Regions from separate parts of the Streptomyces sp. NPDC031466 genome, predicted to be linked through region 1. Evidence: riboswitches for the same ligand, from Rfam matches in the RefSeq annotation. Region 1 holds a riboswitch; the other holds the start of a gene.
What was found. Region 1 has a riboswitch for cobalamin ahead of ACZ5GP_RS18500 (ABC transporter substrate-binding protein). Riboswitches for the same ligand answer to the same signal wherever they lie in the genome.
Positions count from the first base shown of each region.

Region 2: another riboswitch for cobalamin. It lies ahead of cobN (cobaltochelatase subunit CobN); the one in region 1 lies ahead of ACZ5GP_RS18500 (ABC transporter substrate-binding protein).

Region 1 is NZ_JBVIJT010000007.1:120,658-128,073, reverse strand. It holds gene ACZ5GP_RS18510 (ABC transporter ATP-binding protein) at 1-196, opposite strand, end outside; gene ACZ5GP_RS18505 (FecCD family ABC transporter permease) at 151-1,167, opposite strand; gene ACZ5GP_RS18500 (ABC transporter substrate-binding protein) at 1,290-2,249, opposite strand; cobalamin riboswitch at 2,295-2,414, opposite strand; gene ACZ5GP_RS18495 (M67 family metallopeptidase) at 2,418-2,840, opposite strand; gene ACZ5GP_RS18490 (amino acid permease) at 2,929-4,416, opposite strand; gene ACZ5GP_RS18485 (DUF2017 domain-containing protein) at 4,789-5,394, opposite strand; gene clpS (ATP-dependent Clp protease adapter ClpS) at 5,423-5,728, opposite strand; gene ACZ5GP_RS18475 (nicotinate phosphoribosyltransferase) at 5,817-7,145, shown strand; gene ACZ5GP_RS18470 (isochorismatase family protein) at 7,224-7,416, shown strand, end outside.
Region 2 is NZ_JBVIJT010000011.1:300,756-308,171, reverse strand. It holds gene ACZ5GP_RS27710 (DUF2075 domain-containing protein) at 1-580, shown strand, start outside; gene ACZ5GP_RS27705 (DUF6408 family protein) at 633-761, opposite strand; gene ACZ5GP_RS27700 (hypothetical protein) at 1,243-1,458, opposite strand; gene ACZ5GP_RS27695 (hypothetical protein) at 1,574-1,750, shown strand; gene ACZ5GP_RS27690 (histidine phosphatase family protein) at 1,766-2,425, opposite strand; gene cobN (cobaltochelatase subunit CobN) at 2,422-6,045, opposite strand; cobalamin riboswitch at 6,089-6,208, opposite strand; gene ACZ5GP_RS27680 (cobalamin biosynthesis protein CobG) at 6,323-7,416, shown strand, end outside.

The DNA of each region.
Region 1 (7,416 bases):
CCCCGTACACGCAGCGCAGCAGCGTCGTCTTGCCGCTGCCGTTGGGGCCGACGACGCCCACGGTCTCGCCCTCGGCGACGGTCAGGCACACGCCGTCGAGCAGCCGTGCCCCGGCGGGCGTGCGGTAGCCGACGTCCTCGGCGCGCAGCGTCACGCGGCCATCCCCTCGGGGCGGTGGCTCCCGCGCAGCAGCCACAGGAAGAACGGGCCGCCCGTCAGCGCGGTGAGCACGCCGACCGGGATGTCCTGCGGGGCGGCCACCGTGCGCGCGGCGAGGTCCGCGACGACCAGGAACACCGCGCCCATGAGCGCCGCCACCGGCAGCAGCGGGCGGTGCGCGGCGCCGACCAGCATGCGGGCGGCGTGCGGCACCAGCAGGCCGACGAACCCGATGGCGCCGCTGTACGCGACGAGGACGCCGGTCAGGAGCGAGGCGAGGACGAAGACGGCGGCGCGGAAACGGGCGGTGTCCAGGCCGAGGACGGTGGCGCCCTCCTCGCCGACGAGCAGCAGGTCCAGGGGCCGGGCCAGCGCCACCAGCAGGAGCGTGCCGACGGCCAGGACGGCGCAGGGCAGGGCCAGCATGTCCCGGCGGGCGCCGCCGAGCCCGCCGAGCGTCCAGTACAGGACTTCCTTGAGCTGCTCGGCGCTGTCCGCGGTGACGAGGATGAGGCTGGTCAGGGCGGACAGGATGGAGGAGACCGCCACGCCCGCCAGGATCAGGCGCCCGGTGGCGAGGCCCCCGCCGCCGCTCGCGGCCAGGGCGTGGACGAGGACCAGGGCGAGCAGGGCGCCCGCGAAGGACGCCGCCGGGATCGTGACGGCGGTGGACAGGCCCGCGCCGAGGCCGAGGACGCCGCCGAGCACGATCGCGGAGACCGCGCCGACGGAGGCGCCCGAGGAGACGCCGAGCAGGAAGGGGTCCGCGAGGGGGTTGCGGACGAGGGCCTGCAGGACGGTGCCGATGACCGCCAGTCCGGCTCCTACGGTGGCACCCAGGACGACTCTGGGGAGTCGCACGTCCAGGACGATGGTGCGGAACGGGGAGGGTTCCGCGCGGCCTGTCAGGATGTCCAGGACTTGGGTCGGGGGGATGTGTACGGAGCCCAGGGCCAGGCCTGCGAGTAGCGCTGCCGCGAGGGCTGCGGTCAGTCCCGTCAGGATCAAGAGGCGGTGCCCCCTGGAGTTCCGTCTGTCGCCCTTCGGGCTCGTCCTCAAACGCCGGACGGGCTGGATTTCGCCTCCCCCGGGCTGGAGTTGACCGCCGTCGGGCCGATTCCGCAGGGTGCTCACAGCTGGTCCGCCAGTTTCCGCACCGCCTCCGGGGCTCGTACTCCTGTCACCACGTCCGACAGGGGAAGCACCGCGAACCGCTTGTGCTTGATCGCGGGGACGTCCGCCAGGACCGGGTCGTCGAGGAGGCGCTTCTTCTTCTGGGCGACGCTCGTGGCGCCGTAGTCGAGGATCAGGACGACCTCGGGCCGGCGCTCGACGACGGTCTCCCAGGACGCGTCGCCGAAGGACTTGCCGAGGTCTGCGAAGACGTTGCGGCCGCCCGCCCGCTCGATGATGTCGTTGCCGATGCCCCGGCCGCCCAGCGTGAACGCGGTCTTGTCGCCGCTGTCGTAGACGAAGACGGAGGCCGGCTCGTGGCCCCGCGACTTCTCCTGGGCGGCGGCCAGTTCGCGGCGCGCGCCGCTCACCCACTTCCGCGCCCGCTCGCGCACCCCGAACGTGGCGCCCACCTCGCGCACCTCGCGGTACACGTCGTCCATGGAGACCGCCCGCTTCGCGCAGGCCTCGACGTTCAGGCGGCTCTCGATGCCGGACTTCGCGAGGGCGGAGCGAGCGCGGCCGTCGCCGGCGAGGAAGGCGCTGGCGTAACCGCCGTAGACGAAGTCGGGGTCGGCGGCGAGGAGCTTCTCGTAGGAGGGGTACTCCCCGGCGAGCACGGGGACGGACCTGTACGCCCGCTCGTACTTCGGCAGGACCTGGTCGTCGAGGTAGGCGGTGCCGACGAGGCGGTCCGCCAGACCCAGTTCCAGCATCACCTCGGTGGCGTGCTGGTTCATGGTGACGGCGCGCTCGGGGGGTGCCGCGTACGTCGTCCGCACGCCGCAGTTGGTGACGGTGTACGGGAATCCGGCGGCCTTGGCGGCGGGCCTGGCGTCACCGGGTGCGGACGAGGAGCACGCGGCGAGCGGGACGAGCAGGGCGGCGGCGGTCAGGGCGCGCAGGGCTCGGGACATGGCTGAACTGCCTCCTCCGGGGGATTTCCGCGTCCCCCGCGTTGCGTGGAGTGCGGGCGGCAGGTCAGTTCCTGACTCCCCCGCCCCGGTGCGGGGTGGGGTCACAGTGGCGGGACCGTGCCGGATTCGCACCGGCTTCCTGGCTCCCGCCGCCCGAGGATGTCGGGCTCAGTATGCCTGGACCACGCGCACCTCTTCCTCGGTGACCTCGCCGTCCACGATGCGGAACGAGCGGAACTGGAAGGGGCCCGCGTCGTCGGTGTCGGCGGTGGAGACCAGGACGTAGTGCGCGCCGGGCTCGTTGGCGTAGGTGATGTCGGTGCGGGAGGGGTAGGCCTCGGTCGCGGTGTGCGAGTGGTAGACGATCACCGGCTCCTCGTCGCGGTCGTCCATCTCGCGGTAGAGCTTGAGCAGGTCGCCCGAGTCGAACTCGTAGAACGTGGGCGAGCGCGCGGCGTTCAGCATCGGGATGAACCGCTCGGGGCGGTCGGTGCCGGCGGGGCCCGCGACCACGCCGCAGGCCTCGTCGGGGTGGTCCTGGCGCGCGTGCGCGACGATCTGGTCGTGGAGGGCCTGGGTCAGGGTCAGCATGGCAGTCAGGATAAGCAGAGGGCCCGCACCGTACCGGAATGCGGTACGGGCGGGCCCGAATGCTGGACAGGTCCCCGAGGGGCGGGTGTCAGTCCTTGGCGGCCGGCTCACCGTCGGAGGCGACGGCGGGGGTCTTGCGCTTGTTGAAGGCGGCGGCCTCCGGGTTGCGCTTCTTGAGGATCAGGTAGGAGCCCGCGAGGATCGCGACCCACACCGGAGCGGCGTACAGCGAGATCCGGTTGTCCTCGTCGATGCCCATCATCACGATGACCATGCCGATGAACAGGAGCGCGAACCAGCTCGTGTACGGGGCTCCGGGCGCCCGGAAGGTGGACTGCGGCAGCTCACCGCGGTCGGCCTTGCGGCGGTAGCGGATCTGGCACGCCAGGATCATGATCCAGGCCCACATGCCGGAGATGGTCGCGAAGGAGACGACGTAGGTGAACGCCTTGCCGGGCCACTGGTAGTTGATCCAGACGCCGACCAGCATGCACGCGGCGGAGGCGGTGGTGCCGATCAGCGGCAGGCCGTTCTTCGTGAGCCTGGTGAAGAACTTCGGGCCCTGGCCGTTGAGCGCCAGGTCGCGCAGCATGCGGCCGGTGGAGTACATGCCGGAGTTGCAGGAGGAGAGCGCGGCGGTGAGGACCACGAAGTTCACGATCGCGGCGCCGATGCCGAGGCCCATCTCCTCGAAGGCCGCGACGAACGGCGAGACGCCGGGCTTGAAGTGCGTCCACGGCACGACCGACAGGATCATGATCAGCGCGCCGACGTAGAAGACGGCGATGCGCCACGGCACGGTGTTGATGGCCTTGGGCAGGACGGTCTTCGGGTCCTTGGACTCGCCCGCGGTGACGCCGACCAGCTCGACGGCGAGGAACGCGAACATCACGATCTGCAGCGTCATCAGCGTGGAGCCGATGCCGTTGGGGAAGAAACCGCCCTGGTTCCACAGGTGGGCCACGGAGGCGGTGTCACCGGCGTCGGAGAAGCCGATGGTGAGGATGCCGACGCAGATCAGGATCATGCCGATGATGGCGGTGACCTTGACCATCGAGAACCAGAACTCCAGCTCGCCGAAGAGCTTCACGGAGATGAGGTTCGCGCCGTACAGGATGACCGTGAAGATCAGCGCGTAGGCCCATTGCGGGACGGAGCCGTGGGTCCAGTACTGCATGTACTGGGCGGCCGCGGTGACTTCCGTGATGCCGGTGACGACCCAGAAGAGCCAGTACGTCCAGCCGGTCACGAAGCCGAAGAACGGGCCCATGAATTCGCGCGCGTACTCCGAGAAGGAGCCCGACACGGGGCGGTACATGAGGAGCTCGCCGAGCGCCCGCATGATGAAGAAGATGACGAGGCCCGCGATGGCGTACGCCAGGATGAGGCTGGGGCCCGCCTTGTGAATGGCCTTGCCCGCGCCGAGGAACAGGCCGGTGCCGATGGCACCGCCGATCGCGATCATCTGGATCTGCCGGGCCCCCAGACCGCGCTGGTAGCCCTCGCCGCCGGCGGCCTGCCCGGCACCATCGCCGTCGTGCCCGTCGTGCTGCTCTTCGACCTGCACTGAGGTCATGGTGACGCCTTTCTCCATGCTGATCCGCGCCCGCGTCTCGCGTTGATGGCTGCGGATCAGGTCCTGATCCCCCCGGATATGTATGGAGTGCTACCGGCGGTCTGCCGGCCCGAGCGCCCTCGGTGACATGGGTGGCGTCACCGAGCGGTCGTGAAGATTTATCACGGCGGCAACAGTGAGGGAATCGGCCACCTGTGGCGCACACCACAGGGAGAAGCGGACAAAGTCCGCCTTGGTGCGTATAACCGGACAATGAAGTGACGGGATCGTTATCCGGATTTGAGCGTCCGCTGAGCGAACGGACCGCCATGTGAACAGAAGGTGTCCTGTACAGCAAATACAGCTGTCCCGTACACCGATTTTTGGCCCCGCTCAGCCCAGCAACGTCCCGACCAGCGTCTCCTGCAGTCCGCCGAGCCAGAGATACGCCATCACCATCGGCTTGCGCGGGTCCGAGTCCGGCAGCCGGTAGAGCAGGTCGGCGTCCTCCTCGTCGGTGACCTCCAGGCGCGTGCCGATCGCGAGCCGCAGGTCATTGAGTGCCCCGAGCCAGTGCCGCGACTCCTCGACCGACAGCTTCAGGACAGCTCCGCCCTCGCCCGGGGACGCCATCGCGTCCAGCGAACGGATCACGACCAGCGCGTCGTCCCGCTTCTTGGCCCGCAGGTCGTTCTCCGTGAACCGGCGGAACTCGGCCGAATACGCTCGCAGTTCCTCCTCGCGCCCGATGTCCCCGGTCGCACTGCCGGGGCCCCCGTACGCGTCCGGCAGCAGGCGCTGCATCACGGGGTCGGCGGGCGGCTCGCTCGGCCCCTCGGCGAACAGCTCGGCCAGCGGGTCGTCGCCGGGCTCCCCGCCGGGGCCGGGGCCGATCAGCTCCAGGAGCTGCACGGCGAGGGAACGGATGATCGAGGTCTCGACCTCGTCGAGCGCGACGGCGGCGCCGCCCCCGGGGATCGGTTCGAAGTGTCCAGGCATCAGATGCGTCGCTGCTTCCGGTCCGCCGCTACTTGCGGTCCTGCTGAAGGGTGGCCCACAGCCCGTACCCGTGCATGGCCTGGACGTCGCGCTCCATCTCCTCGCGGGAGCCGCTGGAGACGACCGCGCGGCCCTTCTCGTGCACGTCCATCATCAGCTTGGTGGCCTTCTCCTTCGAGTACCCGAAGTACGTCTGGAACACGTACGTCACATAGCTCATGAGGTTCACGGGGTCGTTGTGCACGAGCGTGATCCAGGGGACGTCCGGCTCGGGGACGACGAACGTCTCCTCGTCCGATTCCGGGCGGGTGATCTCTGCGGGAGCCGTACTCACACGCCCATGCTGCCACCTCGGTGGGGCACTCGCACAAACGGGCCCACGAAATCGTCAGAGTGACGAGATGCGGGGTAGCATCCTTCGCATGAACACAGCGGACCTTGGCCTGCCGGTGGATGTTCCGTCGACGGCGCTCTTCACGGACCAGTACGAGCTGACCATGCTCCAGGCCGCACTGAAGGCCGGCACCGGCGACCGGCGCTCGGTCTTCGAGGTCTTCACCCGCAGACTGCCCGAGGGGCGGCGCTACGGCGTCGTGGCGGGCACCGGGCGGGTCCTGGACGCGGTGGAGAACTTCCGCTTCGACGCGGACGTCCTCGGCTTCCTGCGCGAGCGGGACATCGTCGACGAGGCCACCCTCCAGTGGCTGGCCGGCTACCGCTTCACCGGCGACATCTGGGGCTACCCCGAGGGCGAGGTGTACTTCCCCGGCTCGCCGATCCTGCGGGTCGAGGGCTCCTTCGCCGAGTGCGTGCTCCTGGAGACCGTGATCCTCTCCATCCTCAACCACGACTCGGCCATCGCGGCCGCCGCCTCCCGGATGTCCTCGGCCGCGGGCGAGCGCCCGCTGATCGAGATGGGCGCCCGCCGCACCCACGAGCTGGCCGCCGTCGCCGCCTCCCGCGCCGCGTACGTGGGCGGCTTCGCGACCACCTCGGACCTGGCCGCCGGCTTCCGCTACGGCATCCCGACCGTCGGCACCAGCGCCCACGCCTTCACCCTGCTGCACGACAGCGAGCGCGACGCCTTCCGCGCCCAGGTCGACTCGCTGGGACGCGGCACGACCCTGCTCGTGGACACCTACGACGTCACCGAGGCCGTCCGCCTGGCCGTCGAGGTCGCCGGGCCGGAGCTGGGCGCCGTGCGCATCGACTCGGGCGACCTGCTGCTCGTCGCCCACCGGGTGCGCCAGCAGCTGGACGAGCTGGGCGCGACCGACACGAAGATCGTCGTGACCTCCGACCTCGACGAGTACGCCATCGCCTCCCTGCGGGCGGCGCCCGTGGACGCGTACGGCGTGGGTACCCAGCTCGTCACCGGCTCCGGGCACCCCACCGCCTCCATGGTCTACAAGCTGGTCGCCCGCGCCCACTCGGCGGACCCGGCGGCGCCCCTGGAGCCCGTCGCGAAGAAGTCGCTGGGCGCCAAGAGCTCCGTGGGGGGCCGCAAGTGGGCCGCGCGGCGGACCGACGAGCACGGTGTCGCCGAGGCGGAGGTCGTCGGCACCGGCGCCGTGCCCCCCGAGCTGGCGGACCGGCAGCTCCTGGTCGAGCTGGTCAAGGGCGGCCGGGTCGTCGCCCGCGAGCCGCTGGACACCGTCCGCGACCGGCACGCGGCCGCGCGCGCCGGGCTGCCGCTCTCGGCGACCCAGCTGTCGCGGGGCGAGGCCGTCATCCCCACGGAATACCTCTGACGGGCCCGGGCAGGCTCCCTTCCCGCACCGCACCCGAAGTCCCCACGCTCGTCGTCACCCCACCAAAGGACACCGCCCATGCGCCGCGCGCTGATCGTCGTAGACGTCCAGAACGACTTCTGTGAGGGCGGCAGTCTCGCGGTCGCCGGGGGCGCGGACGTGGCCGCGGCCATCACCGAGCTGATCGGGCAGGCCCCGGCCTGCTACCGGCACGTGGTGGCCACCCGGGACCACCACATCGATCCGGGCCCGCACTTCTCGGACCAGCCGG
Region 2 (7,416 bases), on a different contig from region 1:
CGACGACTGGCACCGCCCGTGGAACGCGTCGAGCGACTCCTACTGCGCGGGCGGTGAGCCGCCCTCCAGGATCTGGGGCGTACACGACGCCGGGTTCGGCCAGATCGGCTGCATCTACACCGCGCAGGGGCTCGAGTGGGACTGGTGCGGTGTGATCATGGGCGACGACATGGTCTGGCGCACCGACCGATGGGTGTTCCAACGGGGCAAGAAGCGGCGGGACAAGGCCACCGGACAGTGGGAGATCGTGGAACGAGGGTCTCTCGACAGGGAGATGTGCAGGAGGACCAAGGGTGACGAGGAAGCGTTCGCCCGCTGTGTCCGCAACGCCTATCACGTGCTGCTGACCCGTGCCAGCCGCGCGATCGTCCTCTATTCGACGGACGAGGAGACGCGGAAGTACCTCAAGTCGCTCGTGCCCGACACGGAGATCCACGGCCTCCGGCCGACCTGGTCAAGTCTCCCGCCCGAGGTGCGTGTTCCGCACGAGGTGCGCCCCGCCAAGGGCGGCAGATCGCGGCACGCCCGGAAGAAGAAGGCCAAGCAGCGGCAGGACGAGAACGGCCTGACCCTGTTCTGACCACGGCGGGTCGAAGTGGGTGGCGGGCTCTCCGGACCCGCCACCTTCCTGCTCAGAAGAGCAGGTGTGCTGCCGCCGTCAGGGCCGCCACCAGAAGATTGGCGACGACCCCGATGGCGACGTCGGTCAGGACCTTGCGGAACCAGACGCGACGCGCGGGCCCGTACTCGGCAGGGTTCATGCGTGACCACTCCTTGGCGGTGAGAAGGAATGGTGGGGGACAACCCACCGGGCATCCGCGCACACACCGCGTGAAGCCACGCGGTGATACACCATCCGCTCCTCACATGCCGCCGACCGGCGCATGACCCGCACCCGTACCCTCCGGGAAGGTGCGCAGCGCCGAGCAGTTTAGCGGAGAGCGAGTCGCGCTTCCCGCGTCCTCGGGAACTACAGGACTCGGTCCTCGGCCGCTTTCCCGGGAAAGCCACCGTCGGGCCGGGGACCGGCCGGACCCGGTCATGACCGTCGACTGCCTGACGCAGGCGGTCGGTGACGTCACGACGCTCGTCGAGCCGGCGGCACCCGCCCTCCCCGGCGAGGTCCCGGGCGTCACGTGTCTCACCGCCCCGTGATCTGAATGCCCGTGCCGGAAGGCGTGCCTGCGCGGCCCGAGGGGACCGCACAGGCGTCCGGCGGCGCGCCGCCGACCGTGCCGGGCGTCATCCCCAGCGGTAACCGTCGCCGAAGTTGAGGGTGTGCTCCAGCAGGTCCTCCAGCGGGTCGTCGATCTGGCCGGTGCTGACCCGCGCGACCGTGGGCGCTTTGTGCGAGTTCTCGTGCGTCTCGTCGGCGTGCGCCGTGCCGGCACACCACACGGCCGGCGCCACCGTCACCAGTGCCCAACGGGAGAGCCTCTGCATCCAACTGCCGCTCACCGCAGCCTCCTCGCACCACACGTGTGGGCCGCCGACCGCGACCCGCTCACCGTGGGTAATCCTGCGGCGCCCGAAAAGTCACTGACGATCATACGAACGGGAAGAAGACAGTCGTATGCGCACCCGTCGCGCCATGCCCGTGTACGCCGTCCTGCTGAGGCCACTCGTTCTCTGTCTCGCGCTGTCGGCCGCCCCGGCCGTGGCCGCGACCGGGCGGGCCGTGGCGACCCCCGCCCCGCTGCCCCTCGCCGACACGCCGATCGGCGAAGGGGTCACGATCGAGGGCCCCTGATCAACACCCCGGCGTTTACCCGCCTGTTGTGACCGCGTCGGCGGCCTCGTCCTCGGGTGTCAGTTCGGCCGGGAAGCCGGTCCAGCGCAGCTCCGCGGGCAGGTGCCGCATGTCATTGAAGAAGACCAGCGAGGCGGGGCGTCCCGGCGCGTAACGGATCACGGTCAAAGCCGCGTTGCCGTGATTGAGGCCGAGCCAGCGCCACGGCGGTGCGTCGAGGGCGTCCCGCACGAGCCAACCGATCAGGAAGTTGTGCGTGACCAGCAGCTCGTGGCGCGGCTCGGCGCCGGGCACCGGGCCGGTGAAGCGTTCCAGGGCGGCGCGGGCCAGCGCGGGCCCGCCCTCCCGCTCCTCGGCGGGGAACCGGGCCAGCCGCTGGAGCGTCGACTCCGCGCTGTCCGGCGGGAGTTCGTCCCGTACGGGCATGTACGGGATGTAGTCCCCGGCGGCCTCGCAGCGGTGCAGGGGCACCCCGTCGAGCCGCTCCCCGACCAGCCGGGCCGTCTGCTCGGCCCGAGGCAGCGGCCCATGGTGGATCGCGGAGAGGGGCACGCCCCGCAGCCGCTCCCCGAGCAGCGCGGCCTGGCGCCGTCCGGCCCGAGTCAGCTCGCTCTCGTCGGCGGTGGCCTCACCGTGCCGGGCGAGATAGAGGTGCCGGACGGCGCTCCCGCTCACGCCCGCGGGCCCTCGTCCTCCAGATTGCCCTCGGTCTCCAAGTAGGCCTGCCGCAGCGCTTCGAGGACCGCCGGGTCGGGCTTCGCCCACATGCCGCGCGACTGAGCCTCCAGGAGGCGCTCCGCGATGCCGTGCAGCGCCCAGGGGTTGTTCTCCTGGAGGAACTGCCGGTTGGTCGGGTCCAGGACGTAGGTCTCCGTGAGCTTGTCGTACATCCAGTCGGCGACGACGCCCGTCGTGGCGTCGTACCCGAACAAGTAGTCCACGGTCGCGGCGAGTTCGAAGGCGCCCTTGTAGCCGTGGCGGCGCATCGCCTCGATCCACTTGGGGTTGACCACCCGCGCGCGGAACACCCGCGAGGTCTCCTCGACCAGCGTGCGCGTGCGGACCGTCTCGGGGCGCGTCGAGTCGCCGATGTACGCCTCGGGGGCCGTGCCCCGCAGCGCGCGCACGGTCGCGACCATGCCGCCGTGGTACTGGAAGTAGTCGTCGGAGTCCGCGATGTCGTGCTCGCGGGTGTCCGTGTTCTTCGCGGCCACCGCGATGCGCTTGTACGCGGTCTCCATCTCGGCGCGGGCCGGCCGGCCTTCGAGCCCGCGCCCGTACGCGTAGCCGCCCCACACCGTGTAGACCTCGGCGAGGTCCGCGTCCGTGCGCCAGTCGCGCGAGTCGATGAGCTGGAGCAGCCCCGCGCCGTACGTGCCCGGACGCGAGCCGAAGATGCGGGTGGTGGCCCGGCGCTCGTCGCCGTGCTCGGCCAGGTCGGCCTGGGCGTGGGCGCGTACGTAGTTGTGCTCGGCGGGCTCGTCCAGCGAGGCCGCGAGGCGCACCGCGTCGTCGAGGAGGCCGATCGTGTGCGGGAACGCGTCGCGGAAGAAGCCCGAGATGCGCAGTGTCACGTCGATGCGCGGGCGGCCGAGGTCCTCGTACGGGATGGCCTCCAGGCCGGTGACGCGGCGCGAGGCGTCGTCCCAGACGGGGCGGACACCGAGCAGCGCCATCGCCTCGGCGACGTCGTCGCCCGCCGTGCGCATCGCGCTCGTGCCCCACAGGGACAGGCCGACGGAGGTGGGGTAGTCGCCGTTGTCGTTCTTGTACCGCTCGATGAGCGAGTCGGCGAGGGCCTCGCCGGTCTCCCACGCGAGGCGGGAGGGGACGGCCTTGGGGTCGACGGAGTAGAAGTTGCGGCCGGTCGGCAGGACGTTGACCAGGCCGCGCAGCGGGGAGCCGCTGGGCCCGGCGGGGACGAAGCGGCCCTCCAACGCCCGTACCGCGTTGTCCAGTTCGGCCGTGGTGCCCTCCAGGCGGGGCACGACCTCGCGGGCCGCGAACTCCAGGATGGCGGCGACCTGCTCGCTCTGGCCCGCGGCCACCGAGGCCACGGCCGCGGGGTCCCAGTCCGCGTCGTCCATCGCCTGGACCAGCGCGCGGGCCTTCTCCTCGGCCTCGTCGGCGCTCACGCGCGTCGCCGCGGACTCGTCCAGGCCGAGCGCCTCGCGCAGACCGGGCAGGGCGGAGGTGCCGCCCCAGATCTGGCGGGCGCGCAGGACGGCGAGGACGAGGTTGACGCGGTCGCCGCCCGCCGGGGCGGTGCCGAGGACGTGCAGGCCGTCGCGGATCTGCATGTCCTTGATCTCGCAGAGCCAGCCGTCGACATGGAGGAGGAAGTCGTCGAAGCCGTCGTCGTCCGGGCGGTCCTCCAGGCCCAGGTCGTGGTCGAGCTTCGCGGCCTGGATGAGCGTCCAGATCTGCGCCCGGATCGCGGGCAGCTTCGCCGGGTCCATCGAGCTGATCTGCGCGTACTCGTCCAGGAGCTGCTCCAGGCGCGCGATGTCGCCGTAGGAGTCGGCGCGGGCCATGGGCGGCACGAGGTGGTCGATGAGCGTGGCGTGCACGCGGCGCTTGGCCTGCGTGCCCTCGCCCGGGTCGTTGACCAGGAACGGGTAGATCAGCGGCAGGTCGCCGAGCGCGGCGTCGGGGCCGCAGGCCGCCGAGAGGCCCGCGTTCTTGCCGGGCAGCCACTCCAGGTTGCCGTGCTTGCCGAGGTGGACCATCGCGTCGGCGCCGAAGCCGCCGTCGGCCGCGGGGGCCGCGATCCAGCGGTAGGCCGCCAAGTAGTGGTGGGAAGGCGGCAGATCGGGGTCGTGGTAGATCGCGATGGGGTTCTCGCCGAAGCCGCGCGGCGGCTGGATGAGGATGAGCAGATTGCCGCGCCGCAGGGCGGCCAGCACGATGTCGCCCTCCGGGTCGCCGCCGTCGCCCACCCGCGAGCGGTCCAGGAACATCTCGCCGGGCGGCGGCCCCCAGTGCTGCTCGACGGAGTCCCGCAGCTCCTGCGGCAGCGTCGCGTACCAGCGCTTGTAGGCGGCGGCCGGGATGCGGACGGGGTTGGCGGCCAGCTGCTCCTCGGTGAGCCATTCCTGGTCGTGGCCACCCGCGTCGATCAGCGCGCGGATCAGCTCGTCGCCGTCGCCCGAGACGAGGCCGGGGATGTCGGCCTCGGGGCCGAAGTCGTAACCCTCGGCGCGCAGCCTGCGCAGCAGCGCGACGGCGGAGGCGGGGGTGTCCAGGCCTACCGCGTTGCCGATCCGCGAGTGCTTGGTCGGGTACGCGGAGAGCACCAGCGCGAGGCGCTTGTCGGCGGCCGGGATGTGCCTCAGGCGTGCGTGGCGTACGGCGATCCCGGCGACCCGGGCCGCCCGCTCGGCGTCGGCGACATAGGCGGGGAGCCCGTCCTCGTCGATCTCCTTGAACGAGAACGGCACGGTGATGAGGCGTCCGTCGAACTCCGGGACCGCGATCTGGCTCGCGGCGTCGAGCGGCGAGACGCCCTCGTCGTTCTCCTCCCAGGCCGAACGCGACCCGGTCAGGCACAGCGCCTGGAGGATCGGCACGTCGAGCCCGGTCAGCGCGCCTGCGTCCCACGACTCGTCGTCACCGCCCGCGGAGGCCTCGGCGGGCTTGGTGCCACCGGCGGCGAGGACCGTCGTGACGATGGCGTCGGCGGGGCGCAGCGCGTCGATCAGCTCGGGCTCGGGGGCGCGCAGCGAGGCCACGTACAGCGGCATCGGGCGGGCGCCCGCGTCCTCGATGGCACCGCACAGGTCGTCGATGAACGCGGTGTTGCCGCTCATGTGGTGGGCGCGGTAGTACAGCACCGCGACCGTCGGGCCCTCGATGTCGCGGGCGGCGCGCTCCAGCGGGCCCCAGGACGGCGCGGGCGCCGGCGGGTCGAAGCCGTGGCCGGTGAGCAGCACGGTGTCGGAGAGGAAGCGGGCCAGCTGCTCCAGGTTCGCGGGGCCGCCGTGCGCGAGGTAGGCGTGGGCCTCGGCCGCGATGCCGACGGGCACCGTCGAGGAGGCCATGAGCTGGGCGTCGGGTGCCTGTTCGCCGGTGAGCACGACCACCGGCAGACCGCTGGCGATGAGCTGGTCGAGCCCGTCCTGCCAGGCGCGGACACCGCCGAGGAGGCGTACGACGACGAGGTCGGCGCCCTCCAGGAGCGAGGGCAGCTCGGCGAGGTCCAGGCGGGAGGGGTTGGCGAACCGGTAGTCGACCGGACCCCCCGCCGCGCGGGCGCTGAGCAGGTCGGTGTCGGAGGTCGACAGCAGCAGAAGCATGCGGGCGCAGGCCTTCCTCGGGGTGTCCGCGCCCCGGGTGGTCGTATGGACGGCAGGAGTTCCTGGCTCGCCCCACCTCGGTGGGGCTCACAGTGGCGGGACCGCGCCGGATTCGCACCGGCCTTCCTCCCTCGGGTCCTGGTGGACCCACGCCGTCGCTGGCGTCGGCGGACCTGGCGGGCCGCCGCCTGCATAGTAAGTCCTGCCCGCCGCCGGTGGGGCGGCCGCCTGCCGGGACGGCCCGTCTCGGGAGGCGACCGGCCGGATCGGCGTGGGTATGCTCGCCGCCATGCCGCCCAGCCGAGCACCTTCCATGAACCAGGGCGAATCCCCCCTACGTGATCGGGTGCGCGACCGGGGCGACGCCTGTCCCGGGGCCCTGCGTCTGCACCGCGCCGACGACGGCGCGCTGGCCCGACTCCGGCTGCCCGCAGGACTTTTGACGGTACGTCAGGCGCTGGCGCTGGCCAACGCGGCCGAGCGTCTCGCGGACGGGAACCACAGCATCACCTCGCGCGGCAACATCGAGCTGCGCGGCCTCGGCGAGAGCTGCGGCGGCGAACTCTCCGCGCTCCTCGCGGACGCCGGCCTGCTGCCCTCCGAACGCCACGAGCGCGTCCGGAACATCGTGGCCTCCCCGCTGGCGGGACTCGACCGACTCGGCCACGCCGACGTGCAGTTGTGGGCCCGCGAGCTGGATGGGCTCCTGTGCGGGCAGGACTGGACGACAGCGCTTTCCGGCCGTTTCCTCTTCGTTCTCGACGACGGGCGCGGGGATGCCGCCGGGCTCGGCGGCGATGTGACCTTGATCGCAGAATCGGGCGGTACGGCGCTGGTACGCGTCGGGGACAGCGCCCGGCGGCTCCCGGGCCCCGACGCCCCGCGCGCCGCCCTCGCCGCGGCCGGGGCCTTCCTCGCCGCGGCCCGCGAGGCGGGCAACGGCGCGTGGCGGGTGACGGAACTGCCGGCCGGGCGGGGCGTGGACCTGGCGGAGGCGTTGGCGGCGGCGGGCCTCACGACGGAGCCCGTGACGCCGGACGCCTCGCCGAGCGGGTTCCCTTCCGCCGGGCGACCGCCGGCCGGGGCGGCTTCTGGGCTGACGGAGACCTCCGCGGCGTCCGGGTCGTCCATCCCGTCCACCCTTGCCTCCGCGCCGCCCGCACCCCCCGCGCCCAGCGCCCCGTCGGCCGCCGCCCCGCCCGCCCCCGGCGTCATCGGTGACGCCGACCTGGGGTACGCGGTCGTGGTGAGTGCCCGGCTCGGCCGGGTGAGCGCTGCCCAGTGGCGTGCCCTGCTTCCCGCGCCCGGCGGGGAGATCCGGGTCACCCCGTGGCGCGGCTTCGTCGTCCCGGGCTTCGCGGACGAGGCCGC